One region of the Succinivibrio sp. genome, then DNA from elsewhere that is predicted to be linked to it. Evidence: predicted binding sites of a transcription regulator. Region 1 holds the regulator's gene; each other region holds the start of a gene.
What was found. The regulator sigma-54, encoded in region 1, starts transcription at its own class of promoters, with help from an activator protein. The targets are predictions, from matches to a motif close to TGGCACNGTTTTNGCTT.
Positions count from the first base shown of each region.

Region 2: a site for sigma-54 is predicted at 1,681-1,697, ahead of flgB (flagellar basal body rod protein FlgB). Genes of this name have one in related genera too.
Region 3: a site for sigma-54 is predicted at 4,344-4,360, ahead of ACJML3_RS07935 (FlgO family outer membrane protein). Genes of this name have one in related genera too.

Region 1 covers NZ_JBGVMC010000066.1:1,568-10,286, forward strand. Annotated here, with positions in the region: gene rapZ (RNase adapter RapZ) at 1-229, opposite strand, end outside; gene ACJML3_RS01720 (PTS sugar transporter subunit IIA) at 238-747, opposite strand; gene hpf (ribosome hibernation-promoting factor, HPF/YfiA family) at 814-1,098, opposite strand; gene ACJML3_RS01730 (RNA polymerase factor sigma-54) at 1,339-2,907, opposite strand; gene lptB (LPS export ABC transporter ATP-binding protein) at 2,928-3,653, opposite strand; gene lptA (lipopolysaccharide transport periplasmic protein LptA) at 3,668-4,198, opposite strand; gene lptC (LPS export ABC transporter periplasmic protein LptC) at 4,170-4,739, opposite strand; gene kdsC (3-deoxy-manno-octulosonate-8-phosphatase KdsC) at 4,726-5,289, opposite strand; gene ACJML3_RS01755 (ABC transporter ATP-binding protein) at 5,476-6,270, shown strand; gene mlaE (lipid asymmetry maintenance ABC transporter permease subunit MlaE) at 6,271-7,044, shown strand; gene mlaD (outer membrane lipid asymmetry maintenance protein MlaD) at 7,055-7,564, shown strand; gene ACJML3_RS01770 (phospholipid-binding protein MlaC) at 7,584-8,189, shown strand; gene ACJML3_RS01775 (lipid asymmetry maintenance protein MlaB) at 8,204-8,449, shown strand; gene yjgA (ribosome biogenesis factor YjgA) at 8,449-8,719, shown strand, end outside.
Region 2 covers NZ_JBGVMC010000391.1:308-5,224, forward strand. Annotated here, with positions in the region: gene ACJML3_RS10440 (flagellar hook assembly protein FlgD) at 1-431, opposite strand, end outside; gene flgC (flagellar basal body rod protein FlgC) at 729-1,196, opposite strand; gene flgB (flagellar basal body rod protein FlgB) at 1,211-1,627, opposite strand; gene ACJML3_RS10455 (CheR family methyltransferase) at 1,841-3,091, opposite strand; gene ACJML3_RS10460 (hypothetical protein) at 3,063-3,410, shown strand; gene ACJML3_RS10465 (chemotaxis protein) at 3,577-4,581, opposite strand.
Region 3 covers NZ_JBGVMC010000304.1:580-9,298, forward strand. Annotated here, with positions in the region: gene ACJML3_RS07910 (sensor histidine kinase) at 1-741, shown strand, start outside; gene ACJML3_RS07915 (sigma-54-dependent transcriptional regulator) at 765-2,192, shown strand; gene ACJML3_RS07920 (IclR family transcriptional regulator) at 2,281-3,030, shown strand; tRNA gene ACJML3_RS07925 (tRNA-Arg) at 3,034-3,108, opposite strand; gene ACJML3_RS07930 (flagella assembly protein FlgT middle domain-containing protein) at 3,156-4,313, opposite strand; gene ACJML3_RS07935 (FlgO family outer membrane protein) at 4,453-5,511, shown strand; gene ACJML3_RS07940 (LPP20 family lipoprotein) at 5,520-5,978, shown strand; gene ACJML3_RS07945 (flagella synthesis protein FlgN) at 5,990-6,472, shown strand; gene ACJML3_RS07950 (single-stranded DNA-binding protein) at 6,589-6,915, shown strand; gene ACJML3_RS07955 (AAA family ATPase) at 6,931-7,959, shown strand; gene ACJML3_RS07960 (DMT family transporter) at 8,116-8,719, shown strand, end outside.

The DNA of each region.
Region 1 (8,719 bases):
ATATATCGTTAAGTTCAGAATAATCTTCTGTTAAAGGAATGTTTCTTATATCAATAGAAACGGCAATTTTAGGATATGTCTTCTTAGCCATTTCAATCAGATCTTTTAAGAAAGCAAGTGGAAGATTATCAATACAGTAGAAACCTAAATCTTCTAAGGCATGTAAAGCAACAGTTTTACCAGAGCCCGATCTACCAGAAATTACAACTAGTTCTACTTTGTTTTCCATATCATTACCTAGTTTTCATTGATCATTGTTGTGTCAACTATTATGTGTTGACTGCTATCGAGCAATATGTCTATCTGATTTAATATTATTTCTATCTTTTTAATTTCATTTTTAGCTAATCTCAAAGAGTTTAGCAGATCATTATTTGATAGTACTTTTGTTATATTCTGTAAAAGAGTTTCTGATTTTTCAACATTGTCTTTTTTATTAAAAAACATACTAAAAGCAATGTCTATAAGCTGCTCATCGGCATCAATTGAATTAAAGGTGATAGGTTTATTGAGAATACATAGAATTGCAAAGGAAGGTGTTTTTCCTTCGAATACAGTATGAGGAATAGATATGCCTGGATAAAAGACAGTTGAACCTAAAGTTTCTCTCTTATTCAGTGCATCAACTATATCATCAGCGTCTGTATTAATTATAGAAGCTGCGCACTGTGCGATTTCTTCAAAAAGTCTTTTCTTGCTGAAACAGAATAAAGGTGCAAGTATTTTGGTTTCAGGAAGTATTATCAATTTATCACCTACAAACTAAAAGGCCCTGCTAATACAGGGCCAGATAACTCGAAGCAGAAAATATAATTATGACTTGAGCTTGTCCTTATATTTTACTAGCTGAGCATCAACCTTATCGATTAATCCGTCAATAGCTGGATACATACTCTCGGCAGTGTGTTCAGCGTGTAAATTTCCGCCAGCAACAGCTAAATCAGCTTTCGCAATATGGTCGAGCTTTTCTACTGTCAGTGTAATAGAGATTGAGGTAATAATATCACCTTTACGCTCTAGACGCTTGAACTTGTCATTAACATAATCTTTTAATGACTGAGTTACTGTTGTACCAACACCGTGAATTTTAATATCCATATTTACTTCCTTAACCTGATCTTAGTGCCAGGTGATTGATTGTTGTTATTTTTATGTAACCTACACTTTAATAATAGTAATAAAATCAAAAAATAAAAGTATTTAAGTAACATTTTTTGAAATATTTACTTTATATGAATTAAAGCGAGATTATGTTCAACCTTTTAATAAAGAAGTAAAAAAAATCTTGCATTATCAAAAATTTATAGATACGAGCATCAATTTATTCTGATAAATGGCTTATATTAGCTGTTTTCTCATAGATGATGCAGGAATACCTATAGCTTCTCTGTATTTTGCTACTGTTCTTCTAGCTACATTCATACCACATTCATTTAGTAAATCAGAAATTTTATTATCTGATAGAGGTTTTTTAGGATCTTCACCTGAAACTAATTCTTTTATCTTAGCTTTAATTGCTGTTGAAGATGCTTCAGATCCGTCTTCTGAACCTACAGATGAGGAGAAGAAGTATTTAAGCTCATAAGTTCCTTGAGGTGTGTAAATGAATTTTTGAGTAGTAATACGAGAAATAGTAGATTCATGCATGCTGATTTCTGTTGCAACATCATTGAGAACCATAGGCTGCATAGCACATGCACCTTTTTCCATAAATTCTTTTTGATGTTCAACAATGCATCTTGATACCTTCAGTAAGGTTTCATTTCTTTTTTCGATGCTTTGAATAAACCAGTTTGCTTCCTGCATGTAATCCTTAAAGAATTGTTTTTCTTCCTTTGTTGTAGCATGGTTTGCATAATTTCTGTAATCTTCGTTTATGCGAACCTTTGTATTTGCACTTGGATTTAATTCAGCTGTATAGCTTCCATCGCTTCTTTTTACGACAATAACATCAGGAATAATGAAATCTGTTTTTTTAGAAGGAGAAAAATTGCCTGGTCTTGGATTCAGAGAACAAATAAGAGCCAGAACCTTTTTTAGTGCTTCTTCTTTGAGAGATAACTTTTGGCAGATGCCTCTGTAATCCTTGTTTGCAAGAAGGTTTATATACAGTTTAATAAGTTTGCTTGCTGTATCTTTGTATGGTGTATCTGAAGGTAATTCATTTAACTGAATTAAAAGACATTCTTGAACATTTCTTGATCCAACACCTATAGGATCATAATGCTGAACAATTTTTAAAACAGTTGTAACATCTTCTAGTTCAATATTGATTAAAGTGTCTTTTAGCGATTCATAGATACTTTCTACTGATTCTGATAAATAACCTGAATCGTCAATGGCATCGATAATTGAATGAGCAATCAGTTTGTCATTTCCATCTAAAGGGGACAACTCAAGCTGCATCATAAGATGATCTTGAAGAGTTTCTGCTGTTTCTCCTTCATAAACACTGTCATTATCAATGGCCAGTCCTTTTGAACCACGTGGTGCAGCAGAGTAGTTATCATCAATTCTACTTAATTCTTGGGGACTGTTTAAGTTAGGATCCTGAACTGTATTATCTTTGTTTTCAGACTGAATGGTTCCGTTTTCATCTATGGTGCCAGAACTATCAAGACCATCTATTTCCTGACTTTTAATAGATGCATCATTATCGAAAGGATCATATTCACCATTTTCTGAATTCTCTTTTGCAATCATATCCTCATATGATTCTTCCATAGATGAATGATAATCATCATCTATTTCGAGCATTGGATTAAGATCAACAGTCTGGCGGATTTGTTGTTGTAATTCTATGGATGATAGTTGTAAAAGCTTAATCGCCTGCTGCATCTGAGGCGTAAGCATCTGACTTTGTGTCTGAGTGGCACGAGTTTTTAAGTTTAAATTAAGACCAACCATATAATTTACCCATAACTAAATTACATAGAGAAATCCTTTCCTAGATATACATCCTTTACTTTATCATTATTCAGTACTTCTTGTGGTGATCCTTTTGCAATTATCTGACCAGCATTAACAATATATGATTTTTCGCAAACATCCAATGTTTCACGAACATTGTGGTCAGTAATCAGAATTCCAAGACCTCTTTCTTTTAGATGCATAATAATCTGTTTGATGTCACCAACAGAAATAGGATCAACACCAGCAAAAGGTTCATCGAGAAGAATAAATTTTGGTCGTGCAGCAAGTGCTCTTGCAATTTCAACACGACGTCTTTCACCACCTGATAGAGCCATACCTACGCTGTCACGAAGTCTAGTAATGTTGAATTCTTCTAGCAGCATATCAACATTTTCTTTCTTTTCTGCTTTAGTAAGATTTGGTAATAACTCAACCACGCCCATCAGGTTTTCGAAAACAGTAAGTTTTCTGAAAATTGAGTTTTCCTGAGGTAAGTAACCAACACCAGCTTTAGCTCTAGCATGCATTGGAAGAGCAGTAATATCTTTATCATCAAGATAAACATTTCCACCATCAGAACTTACAATACCAACTATCATATAGAATGATGTTGTTTTACCAGCACCGTTTGGACCAAGTAAACCAACAATAGTTCCACTGTTTACGCTTATAGAAACGTCAGATACTACAGTACGTTTTTTATAGGTTTTCTGCAGGTGTAATGCTTTTAATTCACTCATATTTAATATCTAACTTAATCTTCTTTTTTATTTTTTAATTCGTTTGGAACAAATGTACTCTGAACTCTTCCGTTCTGGGCATTTCCGTTTGTAGCTTTTAATTGTTTTGTAACAGTGTTATAAACAATTTTTTCTCCATTTACATGAGAGTTTTCCTGAAATATGGTTGCTTTGCCAATCAGAATTATCTGATTTTCTGCAGGTATATATCTCATGATGGAAGAGCGCGAATTGATAACTTTACCATTATCCTGAGTTTGCTTATAAGTTGTTGGTTTTCCATAAGCAATAATCTCTTTTAATTCGCCATTTTTATTTCTTGTAATCTCAGCTCTTTGTGCGTGTATCTCAATAGAACCCTGTGTTGCAACAACTTCTCCAACAAATATTGCTTTATTGTTATTAAAGTCAGCTAGCTGCTCATTAGAAACTATATTTAATGGCTGTGAAGTATCATCCTTAAGAGCAAAAGCACTAGTCGAAAATAGGGATAAGCATAAAATGGCTACTTTAATACTATTTCTTCTTAGGGTAGTAAATTGCATTTGGTTTTCCCTTGTATTCTAATACATTACTGGTCAGGTCAAAACTGAAGTCTGTTCCTTCAGTAGAGAATGCCTGTCCAAAAATAGAAACTGTATCTGATGATGTAATCTTGTTTGTGTGAAAATCGTATTTCAGACTGAATGCTGTTGCCTTCTGAATAGGTGCATTTTCAAAACCTGGTGTTAGGACAACATCTTCACTGATTGTTGCATACTCATTTAATAGCATTGATCCTCTTTGACCTTTCAGATGCCATACATCCATACCTTTGTCTGTATATGTATAGCTTGTTATAAGAGGATTTTCAAAAAAGTACAAACTTCTATCATTGAAATATGTAAGTTTTGTACTAGTTAATGATTTTTCAACTTTTCCACTTTTTCCATAAGTGCTTATTGTTGAATCATAAGCAATAAAAGTCGGTAATCCTTCAGGAATTACAATCTTTGTTTTAAAGAATGTATTTGTGTACAGATATAGTAATCCACAGACAATACTGAGAACAAAAGCGATAAGAATCGATCTTTTAGTAACGTTCATCTGCATATCCACCATCAAAATTCATGATACCCTTAGACATTAAAATAAGATCGCAAAGTTCACGAACTGCACCACATCCACCTTTTAGGGTAGTAATATAATCTGATTTAGATTTTATGAAAGGATGAGCATCATTTGGACATACAACGACGCCCGCTACTCTGAACATAGGCATATCGTTAAGGTCATCGCCAATAGCAACAACCTCATCAAAACCAATGTTTAATGATTTGCAAAGTTCTGTAAGAGCCTCTTTTTTATCACTCTGTCCCTGCATTACATGTTCAACTTTCAAATCTTTCATTCTTCTTTGAACTAAAGGAGCCTGTCTGCCTGTGATTACAGCTGTGTGAATTCCTTCCTTGAACAGAGCAACAATACCGAATCCATCTTTAACATTGAATTTTTTTAATTCAATAGATTCGTTATCGTAATAAATACCGCCATCAGTTATTGTTCCATCAACATCAAATACCAATAGTTTTACTATAGATAATCGTGATAGCAGATTTGGATCTATTTTGCCGTAGCAAGTATTAATCTTTTCCATATGACCCCATTGAGTAGTTATCATCCATTATAGCAAGTAATGTGCCATTTACTAAGAAAAGTTAGTTTATTATTGAACTGATTGCAAAAAAAATATGAATAGTAATAAATACAAGATTGTACCTATATTTAAAAAAAGGTGTTCTAGTTATAATATGGTAATCAAAACTGTATTTGGATAGTTAAAATGAATTTTGAAAGTTTAATTGAAGTAAAGGATGTATCTTTTTCTTATTTGAACAAACAGATATACAAGAATTTAAGCTTGTCTATTCCTAAAGGAAAGATTACTGCAATTCTAGGTCCTTCAGGTACTGGAAAAACCACCATTCTTCGACTTATAGGAGCTCAGCTTGTGCCTGATAAGGGTGAAATTCTATTTGACGGTATAAATGTGCATTCTCTTAGAAGAAAGCAGTTATACAAATTAAGAGAAAGAATGAGTATGCTTTTCCAAAGCGGAGCTCTTTTTGCAGATATGACAGTTTTTGAAAATGTTGCCTTTCCATTAAGGGAACATACAAAACTTTCAGAGGATCTCTTAGCAGATGTTGTTTTAATGAATCTTGAAGCTGTTGGTATGAGACATGCTGCAAATCTATATCCATCAGAGCTGTCAGGTGGTATGGCTAGAAGAGCTGCACTAGCAAGATCTATTGCTCTTGATCCTGACCTTGTTATGTATGATGAACCATTTGTTGGTCAAGATCCTATTACCAAGGGTGTATTAGTAAAGTTAATTTCTGATATAAACAAATCTCTAGGTAAGACTTCGATTGTGGTTACACATGATGTAAAAGAAATACTAGAAATAGCTCATTATGTGTATATTCTTGCAGAAGGCAGTGTACTAGGTCAGGGAACCCCAGAGGAAATACTAAATAGTACAGATCCTCGTGTAAATCAGTTTATTCGCGGTGATTTTGATGGACCATATGCTTATAAACTTAAGGGTGAAGATAATTATATTGAGGAGCTTTAATTGATAGAATTTGTAGGTTCTTTTGGAAGATATTTCTTAAAGAAATTATCTTCACTTGGAAGATCAACACTTATGTTTTTTCATACAGTGTTTGTTTTCCCAAGTATAAAAAAGACATTTCCTTTATTGGTAATGCAGATTTATTTTGTGGGTGTACAGTCCATAATTATCATTATTGTATCTGGCCTGTTTATAGGAATGGTTTTAGGTCTGCAAGGATTTAATATTCTTAAAGATTTTATGGCCACAGGATCACTTGGAAGTCTTGTTTCTTTATCTATAATCAGAGAATTAGGTCCTGTTGTTACAGCACTATTATTTGCAGGTAGAGCAGGTTCAGCCTTAACTGCAGAAATTGGTCAGTTAAAAGCATCTGAACAGCTGAATGCTATGGAGATGATGGCTGTTGATCCACTTCATAGAATTGTAGCTCCTAGATTTTGGGCTGGAATGATTTCCCTTCCAATCCTGTCCATTCTGTTCTGTCTTGTCGGTATATATGGAGGCAAGCTTGTAGGAGTAGATTGGTTAGGACTTGATGAAGGAATCTATTTTAGTTCAATGCAGTCTAGTGTTGAATTAGGAGCAGATCTTGTACCGATGTTAATAAAGTCAGTATCTTTTGGTTTTGTCTGCACTTGGATAGCATTGTTTAACGGTTATGATTGTAAACCTACCTCAGAGGGTATCAGCAGAGCCACAACAGCAACTGTGGTTCAATCATCATTAGGAATTCTAGGAATGGACTTTGTCCTTACAGCTTTAATGTTTTAGGAAGTAGAAAATGAAATACGCAAAAGCAGAAATTTTTGTTGGATTATTTATGTTGCTAGGCATTATTGCTGCAACAGTTCTAGCTTTAAAGGTAGCAGGTTTAGTATTGGACACCGATACAAAAAATTATAGAGTATATGCAAAATTTGAGAATATCGGTTCTTTACGCGTAAGAGCTCCTGTTAGGATTGGTGGTGTGCTCATTGGTAGAGTAACAGCTATTAGTCTTGATAAGGAAACTCTATCCCCTGTTGTTGAAATAGGCATCGAAAACAGATATTCAACAATTTCCTCTGAATCAAAGGCATCAATTCAGACTGCAGGTATTATTGGAGAACAGTATATTTCAATTACACCTGGTTTTTATGACGAGGAAATGGGAACTACCTATCTAAAAGATGGAGACTATATTAAGGACACTGGTTCTGCTTTAGTTCTAGAAGAGCTAATTTCAAAATTTGTCTTTAATTCAGAGCAGGACAAGAAAAAAGAAGCTGAAAAAGAAGCAGAAATAAACTAATTAAGAGGAAAAGCAAATTATGAAATCTTTAATAAAGTTATTCGTTGCAGTTGTAGCGCTTTTATCTTTTAACTGCGCAAATGCTCAGGAAAATCCATATGAGCTTGCAAACACAGTTGCTCACAATACAATTGTTCAGATTAAGGCAAACAAGGATTCTTTATCAGACAGAGCAGTAGCAGAAAAAATCATTAACGAAAACCTTATGCCTCATATTGACGTAAAGTACGCTGCATATAAGGTGATAGGAACTTCTTTGAAGAATACAACAGCAGAACAAAGAGAAAATTTTACAAAAGCTTTTGCTGAAAATATGAAGAATTCTTTTATTAAGGTTCTGACAAAATATACAAGCCAGGAGATAAGTCCATCAGCTGTTAAAGCTGTTCCTGCAGATGAAACTTTAGTTTCCGTAAAGATGAATATTCATGAGGAAGGAAAGAAGGATTTAGAGCTTGTTTTAAAACTTCGTAAGAACAAAAAGACAAATGTATGGAAAGCATATGATATGGTAGCAGAGAATATATCTATGTTAGAATCAAAGGTATCAGAGATTTCTCCTATTATTAAGAATCAGGGAATTGAAAAGGCTATTGAGATCCTTAATAGCAACGAAACCAAATAATACTGAGGAATCATATGCAATTCGAAAAGTTAAGTTTTGATGTAGTACCTGATATTTATGAGAAAAAAGATCAGTACTTCAAAGATGACTGTGTTGATTTAAAATCCCTAAAAGTAATTGATGCAGCAGGAATGGCCTTTCTAGTTAAATGGGCAAAAAGCAGAGAAGACAGAAAACTTAAACTTTTGAACACACCGTCAGATGTTATTAATCTGATAAAAACCTATAGACTGAATGTCCTTTTTGAGATTGTAAACTAATGGCTGTACAAGAACATTTTGAAGGCTTTGATCAGGCACCTGACGAGCAAAGTCGTTCAGCACATAAACGAGAGGCTCAGGCCTTAAGAAAACTTGTTGAAAAGATTGCTGACCTTGGCGATCAGAGTTTTAAAAAACTTGTTTTAGATCCACAGGTTAAAGAGGCCTTAATCATTGCCAGATCTTTAAAACCTAGAAGTGATGAAAGAAGACGTCAGCTTCAGTATGTAGCTAAAATTCAGCGATCATGTGAAGATTTCGCCTCACTTG
Region 2 (4,917 bases), on a different contig from region 1:
GCAACAACTGATCCTGATGCATCTTTAATATCAATCTTGATGTCAGCTGCACCATCACCTGCAGAAACCTTAATACCAGCACTATTACCATTAAAGTATGCATTCTTAGAATCAATCAGAACACTTCTACCAATCAGGCTAGATGCTGATAAAGCTGAACTTGAATTGATTGCTGCAATAGCGTTGTTAACATTATCAGAAATAGAAGTTAAATTTTCTACAACTGACAGCTGTGACATTGTTGTAACCATCTGGTTATTGTCAACTGGTGATGATGGATCCTGATTTGCAAGCTGTGTTGTTAATAACTTTAAAAAGTCTGCCTGATCAAGCTTACTGTTAGCTTTTAAATCTGCCTGGTTTGCCTGTGCAGCCTGTGAAGCAAGGAGTGAGGAAGATTTACCAATCTTACTGTAATCAAAGTCGCTCATTTTCAACTCCTAATATATACCGGCAATACTTGCCATAAACTCTGTGTCTGATACTACTTATTCAAGTTGCATGCCAAGATCAGAAATAATATGATAAATACTTGATTTTTATTGATTAATTAAAGATTAATTGATTTATAACCTTTATATTTTTCATCTGCCATGTGGCAAGCTTTGCCTAGTGGCAAAATGCATCATTAAACAGGCAAGTATCTTTATTATAAACAAATTATATAAAAAAAATGCTGAAGAACTTTCATCCTTCAGCAACCGTGCATTACTTACTAAGTTGTCAGTTTACATATTCTGTGAATTTCCAAGCTGTAGTGTGGCCTGCATCATCTTTTTTGCATTCGCAGCTAACTGTACTGCTGTCTGATAAGAACGATTAGCACTTATCATATCTGCCATTTCCTCTACAGGATTTACATTTGGTCTGTAAATATAACCATTTTCATCAGCTAAAGGATGGCTTGGATTGTATTCTTTGATAGTTGGAGCATCTGATTCTACAACACCTTTTAAGCTTACACCGACACCGTATGGTTCTCCTGTAACAGGATCACATACGCCACCGTAATTCTTTTCTGCAAGTAAAGCTTCATCCATTGCTGCAGAGAATAAAGGCCTTCTTGCCTTATAGGTGGTTTCCACAGATGAACTTACTGATTCAGCATTAGCAAGGTTTGATGCTGTGGCATTCATACGAACAGACTGTGCATTCATTGCAGTTCCTGCAATATCCATGATTCTAAACAAGCCCATTTTCTATGCTCCCACTATACCGATGTTCTTAATGCATTCTTAAGTTTAGCAATTCGACCATTGAGAAAAGTCATAGTTGCCTGGTATTCCATTGTATTGTTAACGTACTTCATTCGCTCGGCATCAACCTCAACAGTATTTCCGTTACCAGTATCAGCCTGATATGGATTTCTGTACTTTAAGGTAAGCTCTGGCTCATCAGTGATGGAGTTTTCATCCATATGCAGTTCACTTGTCTTGACCATCTGTGATGGTTTTGTCATCTGAACCTTTGCAGCCTGTTTGAATGCAATGTCAAAATCTAAATCACGTGCCTTATAACCTGGAGTATCAGCATTAGCAAGATTACCTGCCAATACTTCAGCTCTGTGGTTTCGAATTACCATGGTATGCTGATGCACACCAAAAACCTTATCAAAACCTATAGCCATTTTTTTAATCTCCACTGTCAAAAATGCAACACTATTTACTGTTAATCAGATAGTTGCAACTATCGTGCCATGTGTAGTTTTTAAAATAATTACTATATATTTCAATAAGTAATAATTATAAAATGACAAAATTCTTTACAGATGCTTTTATAAAAAAAACAGTGCCAATAATAAATACTGACACTGCCATAAGGAGGTTAATCAGCTAAGTTATTATAAAAATGCGTACTTTTGTGGTTTGAGACGATAAATGATACCTGGATTACAACGCATCATTTCATATTTATCACTCACGCCAACTAGTGTTTCTGTTGAACCTAAAATCAGATAACCACCAGGGTTCAGACACATTGTTAATTTTCTTAAAATATCAGCCTTTACTTCATTTGAGAAATAAATAAGAACATTTCTACAGAAAATTACATCAAACTTACCCATAAGAGCATAGGAACCTAAAAGATTCATTGGTCTGAACTCAACCATACTCTTTACTCTTGGATCTATCTGCATCATGTTAGGTTTATGACATGGCTTGAAGAACTTAGCTTTTCTCTCTGCAGATAAGCCTCTTGATAGAGCATGTACATCATACTGACCTAATCTGCATGTTGTAAGCATTTCAGGTGATAAGTCTGTACCGATAATCTGAGTCTGTTTAGGATCAACATGAAGCATCTTACCTAACTGCTCTTGCACAATCATTGCTATTGAGTAAGGCTCCTGTCCTGATGAGCAAGCTGCAGACCAGATTCTGACAGGATATTTAGCTCGTTTTGCAAGCTCAGGCAAAATAGTATTCTCAAGAGCTGTATAAGGATATGTATCTCTAAACCATAAGGTTTCATTAGTAGTCATTGCATCAATAACTTCTTCTTGAATCTTATTGTTTGGAGTTTCTTCCATTGCTCTATTGATAAGCTCATCAACTGTCTGAATATTGAATTTAGACAGAAGTGATGACAGTCTACTGTTAACAAGATACTGTTTACCGGCACCAAGAACAATACCTGATTTTTCTTCAATAAAAGTAGCAAAACGACGATACTGAACGTCAGTAACTTCCTGAGAATCCTTGATTAGTGATGTTCTTCCATCAGCATCAGTTCTCATTACAGATGCAGTTTTATTGTTTACTGTTGATAAAGCAGCTTTAGCCTCAGCTAGTTTCTTTGCAATATCGTTATTATCTACAGTCGACTGTGTTGATGAAGCTGCTGTTGTTGCAGTAGATGTATTTGTAGTTGCAGCAGCAGTTGCTGTTCTCGTAAATAAAGATGAAGAAGCTGTTCTTGCAACAGTGCTCTGAGATGTAGCTAAAGAACTTATGCTACTTTGCGCTGTTGTTGCAGTTTTTACAAAAGAACTCTGTGCTGTACTTGCAGTGGTTGTGCTAGTAGCAGGTCTTGCGCTAGTAGCTGCAGGTGCTGTTGATACAGTGCCTGTAGCTGTCCTTGCACCACTCAAACCTGATGTTGTAGTTGTACTTGCTGATACTGCAGATCCACTCAATGGTCTGTTTTGCAACGTACTTGCACTAGCAGCAGATGCAGGTGTTTTTGAAAAAGCAGAAGTACTTGCTGATGCAGTGCTTACAGTAGATCTTGATAATGTTGAAGCTGTAGCTGCTGTTTTAGATGAAAACAGGCTAGATCCTGCTGTTACACCAGTTGATACAGCAGGCTTTGCAACAGCATTTAATGTAGAAGTACTTCTTAATGCTGAAGATGAGCTCTGTGCAGTACCACCTAATGTAGTTCGAGCTCCTAAAGAAGAAGATGTCTGAGAAACAGCAGTTTTCTTCTCCTCGCTCGATGTTGAATTTGGTGATGAAAATCTGTTTTCACTATTATCTGTTAACGCCATAACAACAAAGCCTTAGTAATGTTATTCTTATATTGAGAGATCAGTAATGATCTCTCTTTTTTAGTTATTATGAAAAGGTGTGATAGCTATGATTTTTCTAATGCGCTGCTAGCGTCATTCTTATTCATAATCAGATCAGCACCTGATGATCCGGCATTTGTTAGGATAATACCCTTCTTAACAGCCTTTGCAAGCTCTAAAGGATTGAATTTTGGAATAAAATCATTTGCACCGGCCTTACTTACCATACCAAGGTTGAATACACCTGACAGTGAGGTATGAAGAATAATATAGACTGGTTTTAAAACAGGATCCTGTCTTACGGTTGCACAAAGTGTATAACCGTCCATTTCTGGCATTTCAACATCAGAAATTACACAGGCAAACTGCTGGTTGATAGGGCCGTTTGCAGAAGCTTCTTTTAATATATTCAATGCTTCCTTACCATCATTTGCGGTAACTACCTCAAGATTGAGTTTCTCAAGAGAACTGCATACCTGTCTTAGTGCAACCTTTGAGTCATCAGCAACGAGAACTTTAGGCTTATGCTCTTCAACAAGCTTTGAGAACTGCTCGTCATATATCTCATTGAGATCTTGAGTTTCAAGCTTACTTGGAGAAATTTCTTCAAGGATCTTCTCAACATCGAGGATTTCAACTAACTCACCGTCAATTTCAGTTACAGCGGTCATGTAGTTGCTGTCGCCTGCTCCTTTTGGTGGTGGCATAATCTTATCCCAGTTCATATTCAGAATTCTCTCAACACTTGAAACTAGGAATGCATGAGTAGAACGATTGTATTCAGCAATAATGATAAAGCACTTTTCAATATCTCTTGATGGTCTTCCACCTATTGCATAAGCAAGATCGATTACAGAAATAGTCTGACCACGAATATGTGCCACACCGATAACGAATTTCTGCAGTTTTGGCATAACTGTCAGATGAGGACAAGGAAGAACCTCCCTTACTTTGAATACGTTAATACCATATCGTTGACGTAGACCTGACAGTTTGAAAAGCAAAAGCTCCATACGGTTCTGGCCTACAACCTCAGTCAACTCATTTACAGAATCCATTATACCTATCATATTGTTCACCTTAACGAGTCATTTTTTAATTTTAATGGTGGTCACTAACATAAAGAATAATAAGCAAATATAACTTAACCTAAGAAAAAATAAAGAATTTGCTATCATAATCACAGTCAGTTTTTAAATTATGCTATTGATATAGATTATTTTTACGATTTTTTGTTTCCGTAAAAATTATGACTATATCGCTTTTTTGCCAATAATTGTAAAGATATTGACACGGCTAATTCTTTTAATCGATACTTTGCCATATAATTCTATCGTCAAGAATATATAGGCCTTTAACAATGTTTAAGAAAAAAATTCTATCAATAGTATCTATGCTCATATCAT
Region 3 (8,719 bases), on a different contig from region 1:
ACTGCAACAAGAGAACTTACCGATAAGCTCAATCATATGGAAAGACTTTCATCTTTAGGTAAGATGGCTGCATCTCTTGCTCATCAGATTAGAACTCCTTTATCTGCAGCTATTCTGTATGCAGCAAATTTAGGAAATTCAAAGCTTCCTGCTCAGTCAAGAGCATTATTTCAAAAGAAACTTATGTCAAGACTAGAGGCTTTAGAAGCTCAGGTAAGTGATATTCTCATGTATGCAAGATCAGGCGAGCAGTCAGTCAAGTGTCTTGATGCTGTTGATATTGTTGAAGGCGTAACATCATCTGTAGCATCAGTAATTGAGAAAAGTGGTGCAAAACTTACTTCAAATATCGGTCCAAGACCGATGAAGATCTTAGGAAATGTGACAGCTTTAAACGGAGCAATTACAAATTTAGTGACAAATGCCATTGAAGCTGGTGCAAAAAACGTTAATATAACACTTAAGGCTGATGTTGCTAATGTTATCATAAGTGTTTGCAATGACGGCCCTGTAATTCCGAAGAATGTATGTGAAAAGATTTTCGAGCCATTCTATACAACAAAGAGTAATGGTACAGGTTTAGGATTAGCTGTTGTAGCAGCGGTTGCAAAGGTACATCAGGGAAGCATTAAAGTTAAATCTGATGAAAATGAAACTGTATTTACAATGATAATTCCTAAATATGATGGCATAAATGAGCCAACAGTATCATTAGCAGATGAGAATAGATCTGTGGCTTGAAAGAAAGATAATTAGGATATCAAATGAGTAATAGCCAGATTCTAATCGTTGATGATGACAGCCAGTTAAGAGAAGCGATAGTCGATACACTAATGCTGACAGGTTATGTATGCCTTGAGGCCGATGGTGGTGAACAGGCTTTAGATATCCTATCTAAACAGAAAGTTGATATGGTTATATCTGATATCCAGATGGGAGGAATGGATGGCCATACCTTACTCAATACTATTCATGAAAAGTACGCAAATCTTCCTGTACTTTTAATGACAGCATATGCAAATATCAATGGTGCCGTAAGAGCAATGCGAGAAGGTGCAATTGATTATCTTGCAAAGCCATTTGCACCTGAGGTTCTATTAAATCAGGTTTCAAGATATGTTCCAGTAAGCAAACAGATAAAGGGACAACCTGTTTTTGCAGATCCTGCAACAAAAGAGCTGTTAGCTATGGCTGCAAAGGTAGCATCAACAGATGCGACAGTTATGATTACAGGTCCTTCAGGATCTGGTAAGGAAGTTTTATCAAGATATGTTCATGACAATTCTCCAAGAGCTCAGGGTCCTTTTGTAGCAATCAACTGTGCAGCAATTCCAGATTCTATGCTTGAGGCAACCTTATTCGGATATGAAAAAGGTGCTTTTACTGGTGCAGTTCAAGCCTGTCCTGGTAAATTTGAACAGGCTCAGGGCGGTACTATATTACTAGATGAAATAACCGAGATGGATCTTGGGTTGCAGGCAAAACTTCTTCGTGTTTTACAGGAAAAGGAAGTTGAAAGACTAGGCTCAAGAAAAACAATTGCTCTTGATGTTCGTGTTATTGCCACATCAAACAGAGATTTAAAGCAGGCTGTTGCAGACAAGAAATTCAGAGAGGATTTATATTATAGACTTAATGTTTTTCCTCTAAGATGGCTTCCTTTGTGTAAGCGACCACTGGATATCGAGCCAATTGCAGAGCATCTTTTATCAAAGCATGCTAAAGAATCCTCACTTGCAATACCAAAAATCAATGATAAGGCAAGAGCCAAGCTACTTTCATATTCATGGCCTGGAAATGTCCGTGAACTTGATAATGTAATGCAAAGAGCCTTAATTCTAGCTTCAAATGGTGTTGTGGATGACAGTTGCATAATTCTAGATGAGAACGCTCTTGATGATATATATCAGTCAGGATCTGATGATGGATTTGTTTCTCCATCTATCAATGCACTTTTGGAAAATGACGATTCTAAGGATTGTGAAAGCATTGACGATCCTGTTAGAAACCAGAAGATCCCATCTGATCTTGGTGGTGAACTCAAACAGCAAGAATATCAGATTATCCTTGATGCCTTAATTGAATGCAGAGGCTCAAGAACCGATGTTGCTCAAAGACTTGGAATTTCCCCAAGAACCTTAAGATACAAGATTGCCAAGATGCGCGAACTTGGCATGATAATTCCTTCATAATCTGTTTTCATTTAATTGAATTTTTTAACTATCTGTCTAAAATAGTAGACAGATAGTTTATATTAAATAGATATATAGAAGCTGAAAAATGAGAGTTCCTGCCCTTCAAAAAGCACTGATTATTCTTGAAACACTCCAAAAACACCGTCGCTGTACTATATCAGAGCTTATTTCCTATACAGATTTGCCAAGAAGCTCAGTATATGTATTAGTTGATGATATGATTAAATTGAGACTTATCAGGCAGAATTCAGATAAATCAATCCAGCTTTGGATGAAACTCGTTTCTCTTGGAAACTCAGCTTCAGCATCATTAGATTTAAACGAGCTTATTTCTCCCTATCTTGACAGACTCATATCATCTATTGACTGTATAGCTGTGAATTTTGGAATTATGGATGATGATAAAGCTTACTGTTCTTTGAATATTTCATCACCAAATTCATCTGTTAGAATAAATTCAAGAGTAGGCTCTGAGGTTTCATTACTTCATTCTGCACTTGGAAAATGCCTTCTTGCCTATTCATCAAGTTCAAGACGTGAACAGATTATAAACTCACTTGATTATTCAAGAGCTACAGCAAATTCTATTGCAACTCCAGAGGCATTAAGAAAGGAGCTTGCTGTTATTCACAACAGAGGTTATGCCTTTGATAATGGTGAAGAGAATCTTGATATTAGAAGTGTCAGTGCTCCAATTCTTGATTTTGACAATCATCTAATAGGCGCAATTTCAACGATAGGAACTACAAGAAAATTCTCAAAAGATGCATTGCCATCGATTATTGAAAAGATCAAGCTAGTGACAATGCAGATAAAGAGTGATCTTATGATCTAAAAATGGCAGCCCCAGTAGGAATCGAACCTGCAACTAGCCCTTAGGAGGGGCTTATTATATCCATTTAACTATGGGGCCGCACGGCACACATTATAACAGTAAAATATTTTGATACAACACAAAAACTACTGAACAGTAACAACATCATTGATGTTTATATTTAGAACATTGTTCTGAAGATCAGTTGGCTTTAACTTTGATGCATTAGGATAAATTGATACTGCTTTATATGTTCCTGCTGCATCTTCATAGCTTTCATATTCTTTTCCTGTTGTAGTCTGAACAGATGTTCTTTGAACAACAGTAAATTCAGTATTCTTTGTAATGCCGTTATTTTTACCGATGTTGATGATAATATCATCGCCATCTATATCAATTACCTTGGCACTGACAGGAGCACACTGTATTTCATAACCGATATCCTTTGCTGCGTCCTTTAAAAGGCCGTACATTCTCTGACCATAGGCTGTGCTCTTGAAGTTGTTTCCCTTTATATCAATATAGTCTGACTGAGTATATGGCCAGTCAGCTTCCATCTGATAATTCTGATGGAATACAATCTCATCATTGATGCCATCATAAATATCAATGTCAAAATTCAGTGATCTAGTATCGCTGAATAAAAGATTTGTGATGATATTGTTTCCAACCTTTGATACGGAAACAGAATTTATAGTTCCAATAAGAACATACTGAGCATTTTCACGGTTTGCAATATTTGTCAGATTCTTAAATATGAATGAATTATCAACTTCTTTTGAATAATTCTTAGGAAGATTTATGTTAAGAGGAGTTTTTACATTAACAGTTTTAATCATTCTTAGGTTTTCATAAAACTGCTTTGTTATGATATTTTCAATTCCTTCAATTCCTATACTTCCCTGATAAGCCTGAGGATCTGAATATTTGAATGCTACAGGTATCATTGTCTTTTTAATATTTGCAACAGAGCATCCTTTGATAACCTGGTTCTCATTAATAAATGCTTTAATATTTACAGTAACTCTGTGAAAAGATGTCTGTTCACTTAACACCACAAGTCTTTTAATTGGAGATGTGCTCTTTATGGAGAAATTGTCTTTTTGCATCACACCGTTCTTAAAAGACTCTTCAATATGAACACTTGCACCAGATTGCAGGATTATATTTCGTATTGCATCATTTACAGCTGCATTTCTGTCTTCACCTTCACCTGTTGCAGAATACCATTTAGCATTTGCCTGAACTGATAAAAAGGCTAAAATCAAAGGCAGTGCGAATTTGATAAAATTCATTTTTTTCATGATGTCACCTGTGTGTTGGTATTTTGTCATTGGCACAACTCTTGCATAATTTGAACCAAGATTGCGAAAAAAGTTAAAAAAATAACTTTTAAGCAGAAATAACCGATTTATTTGATTATACAGACAAAAGAAGGTCAGGATGGAGAGAAAAATTGTAAATATGTTAGCCATAACAGCAACTGCGCTGTTAGTTGGCTGTACGGCAAATCCTGCCCCAAGTGGCAAAGCTGATAATTCTGTACATGTTCAGAATACAGCTTCAAATGTCTACAATCAGCAGGGTATGGAAATAAGTAAAATTGTATCGTCAATGGCAGATACACTGCATACAACTTTAATCAATGATCTTAGAAAAGATCTTGTTTACAGTGACGATCCTAATGCTCCTGCACCTACCTATTCTATTCCTAAGGTAGCAATCACCTCATTTGTGGATACTGATACATATGAGAATTCAGGTTATCTTGGAAAATCTGTGGCAGAGATGTTTGTCCATGAACTTGACAGAAGAGGAATTGGTGTCTTTGAGTATAAACTGACAGGTGCCATTACCATTACCAAAGATGGTGAACTTGTATTCTCAAGAGACTGGAAGAAGGTTGCTAAAAAGGCAATGGTTAAGCATATTCTTGCAGGTACTCTGACAAGAAATGACAAGGGTATTGTGCTACTTGGCAGAATCATAAATATGCAGACTCAGACTGTAGTTGGTTCAACCACAGGCTTTATTCCATATGAGAAATTACCATACTGTTACAGAACTGCAAAGAAGGACTGTCAGCTTTATGGCGTTAACTCCTATCTTTATGAACCAGGCTCACTTGTAGTTCCTAATGGCAAGAAAAGTGTAATTGTAGATAGAGTTACAAAAAGAACAGTTGTTTCATCTGCAAACTACACTGTAGATAAAAGAACTTTAGAGCAAATAGAAAAACAAAAGGAAAAAGATTTCAAGGATAATTATTACAGCGTTGATTTAAAGGAATTCAATTCTAAATACTATCCAAAGGGTGCAGAGGTTCCTGCAACATCAGCAGGCAACTATCAGCACTATATGTATAACAAGGAACATTCCTTCTTAGGCATCGCAAATAATGGAGATTCTCCTGTAATTTATCCTGCAGAAACTTATAAATATTCTGGAAAGCTGGTACGAGATGTGCATGATAAAAGTCAGTATTCTCGTACGAATGACTAGGAGAGATTATGAAAAGCCTTAATCTGATTATTATAAGTATTATGGCAATATGTCTAACATCTTGTTCTTCAACAAGTTTTTTAGGCAATCACAGTAACATTGTAATAAACAATGATGGTGTGTCACGTCCATCTGAATTCCCTGTTTTAAGAGCAACTGGCTATGCGTCAATTTCCAGACAGCCAGGAGCAACAAAAGAATTAAAACAGATTAAGGCAATGAGAGCCTCCAAGCTTGAAGCTTACAGAGAGTTAGCAGAGCAGGTTAATGGCATCTACCTTCAGTCAAACAGTAGTGTAAATTCAAATACTGTAGAGCAGAACAGTAACCTTAAGGCAACAATTGATGGATATGTACATGGTGCAAGAGTTCTAAGACAGTATCCAATCGGAGATACATATGCAACAGAATTAGAACTTGATACTAAGATTATCTATGATCTGTATGACATTAGAGGCGCACTGTAAGGAGATATATTATGGCTGAGTTAAAAAAATTTGTATTTAATAAGGTTAATGTTACAAAAAATAACGGTGTTGAGCCTCTAAAGTATTATCTTGATCTGCAGGAGACTATTTTAGACAAGCTGACTCGTGTAATTCAGTCAGAATATGAAGCACTTCGCGACAGAATGGTTACTAAACTTTCTGAATTATCATCAGCAAAATCAGATCTTATGCTCAAGCTTCAGTCAAACGATCAGAAAATCAAGCTTCATCCAGATGTTGATAAATTAAAAACTGAATTTGCAGCAAATGTCCTTATAATCAAGGATAAGCTTAAAAAGTGCAAGTTCAGAAATGAAGTAAACGGAAGACTGATTGTAATGAATATGCAAGCTTCTAATAAGCTCAAGGCTGTTCTTATGGAGGCTAGAGATGCAACCACCAGAAATATGACCTACAACGCAAAGGGTTCTGCTAGTGCAAAAGGTCCATCAAGATTGTCAATCTCTGCTTAAAAAATAATTTTTTCATATAAATCATAAAGTAATTTTTAAAAGTGGCGCAAAGCGCCACTTGCTGCCCTCCTAAAAAAAATCCTCATATACAATTAGGCCATCAAAATGGAGGCCTAATGGACATAAATGAGGTTACCTTAAGCGGTACTGTAAAAGGTATCGTATATCCAGAATATAAACATGAGGCAAAAAGGTATATCTATATCCTTTTAAGCGCCTGCTTTGAAAAAGATGGCTGTAGCTGTTTTGATGTTTATAGAGTTAAGTTTTTTACGAAAAACAGTAGAGAACAGATACAAAAATTGTCTGAATATCAGAAATCTCAAAGTAGAGTTTTTGTAAAAGGTTTTATAAGGACGACCAGATATAAAGACTCTCTTGGAGAGGAATTTTATTCAAACAGCATTGTTGCATCAAAAATTTCTACACAAATACAACAATAACCTATGGAAAAAATAATGAACTTGAATTTAGCTAATGTTTTCAACAATGAAAAAGTGATTGAACAGGATGTTCAGATTGAGCCTTGTCGTATAACAGATCATATTCCAAGAATTGATCCGACATATGTTTTTGAACTCAATCTTTTAAATGATGTTCTTTTATATCTGTTTCATCCGTACAAGGACTGTCTTTATATATCAGGACCTTCTGGCTGCGGAAAAACAACAATGATTTTGCAGATTGCCGCAAGACTTAATTGGGGTGTTGAGCAGATCACCTTATCAAACAAATGTGAATCATTAGATCTGATAGGTCATAGCACATTAAGAAACGGCGAGCTTGTATTTGAATATGGACCGCTGAGCAGAGCGATGATAAACGGTGAAATTCTTATTTTAAATGAGATAGATCTTATGAGTGCAGGTGATTTGTCTGTACTTAATGACGTTCTTGATGGAAAGAGTTTGACTGTACTTGCAAACGGAGGTGAAATTATTCATCCGCACCCACAGTTCAGAGTCATTGCAACAGCCAATACAAAAGGTTTTGGAGATATGACTGGATTTTATAATGGAACCCGTCAGATGAACCAGGCTTTCTTAGATCGCTGGAGATTCATTGAAATGGATTATCCAAAAGAAAGTGTAGAAAGAGCTCTTTTAAAGAATGCATTCCCTGATCTGTCAGATGACATCTGTACAAAACTGATAGCATTTTCAAATGAAATCAGAAAGGTGGTAAAACAGGGGTTTGATAATGGCGTTCGTCAGATTTCAGCCCCATTTTCTTCAAGAAATCTTTTGAAAATCGCAAGTATTGCAAGTTTGAAAACACAGATGAGCATCCACAGGATAATAAAAATGTGTTACGCCCTAAGGCTTCCTGCTGTTGAATGTGAATATGTTATGAGACTGTGTAATGATATTTTCGGTCACGAAAAGAATGTACTTAAAAAGACTAGTGTGAATAATCTAAATGAGGAAATATCTCAAAATGATAGCCAGATTACAGCTACAAAAGTAAGAAGTAGAAGAAAAAAGTAACAGAATTGCTTTCATTTGCATTTTTATAATGCGTTATACTGGTCAGCAATGGCCAGTATTTTTTTTCTTATTAGGAATTATAACTATTTATTTTATAAAGATATTTTTCTTGATTTGCCGAATAAAAAGTTACATACTGCTATTTTCGGAGGCAGTATGAATCGCAATCAGTTTTTAGGACACAGTTTTGCAGTTATTGTAATTTTGTTCTGGGGCCTTACTTTTGTTAGTTGCAAAGTTTTATTAAAAGATTTCACTCCAGTTGAGATCCTTTTTGACAGATTTGTTTTAGCAACATTATGTCTTCTGATTCTATCTCCGTTTGCACTTAAATTCATATCATTTAAAGTAGAGCTTTATTCAGCATTAGCAGGCTTTTTTGGAGTAACCATATACTTTGTATTTGAGAATAATGCCTTAATATACTCAAACGCCTCAAATGTCTGTCTTATTGTTTCTACAGCTCCTTTATTTGTTGCAATTTTTGACAAAGTATTCAATAAAGGAAAGACTCTTTCAAAGAATTTTATTTTAGGCTTTATCCTGGCTATGACTGGTATTGCTTGTCTTAGCTTCAACTCAATAAAACTAGAGCTTAATCCTTTAGGCGATCTGTTAGCTCTTGGTTGCGCAGTTGTCTGGGGGTTTTATAATATTTTTGTATGCAAGGTTCAGAAAAGAAATGTTCCTACACTGGTAATTACTATCAAGTCTTTCTTTTATGCTGTCTTACAGACAACAGTTATTATGGCAATTGAAG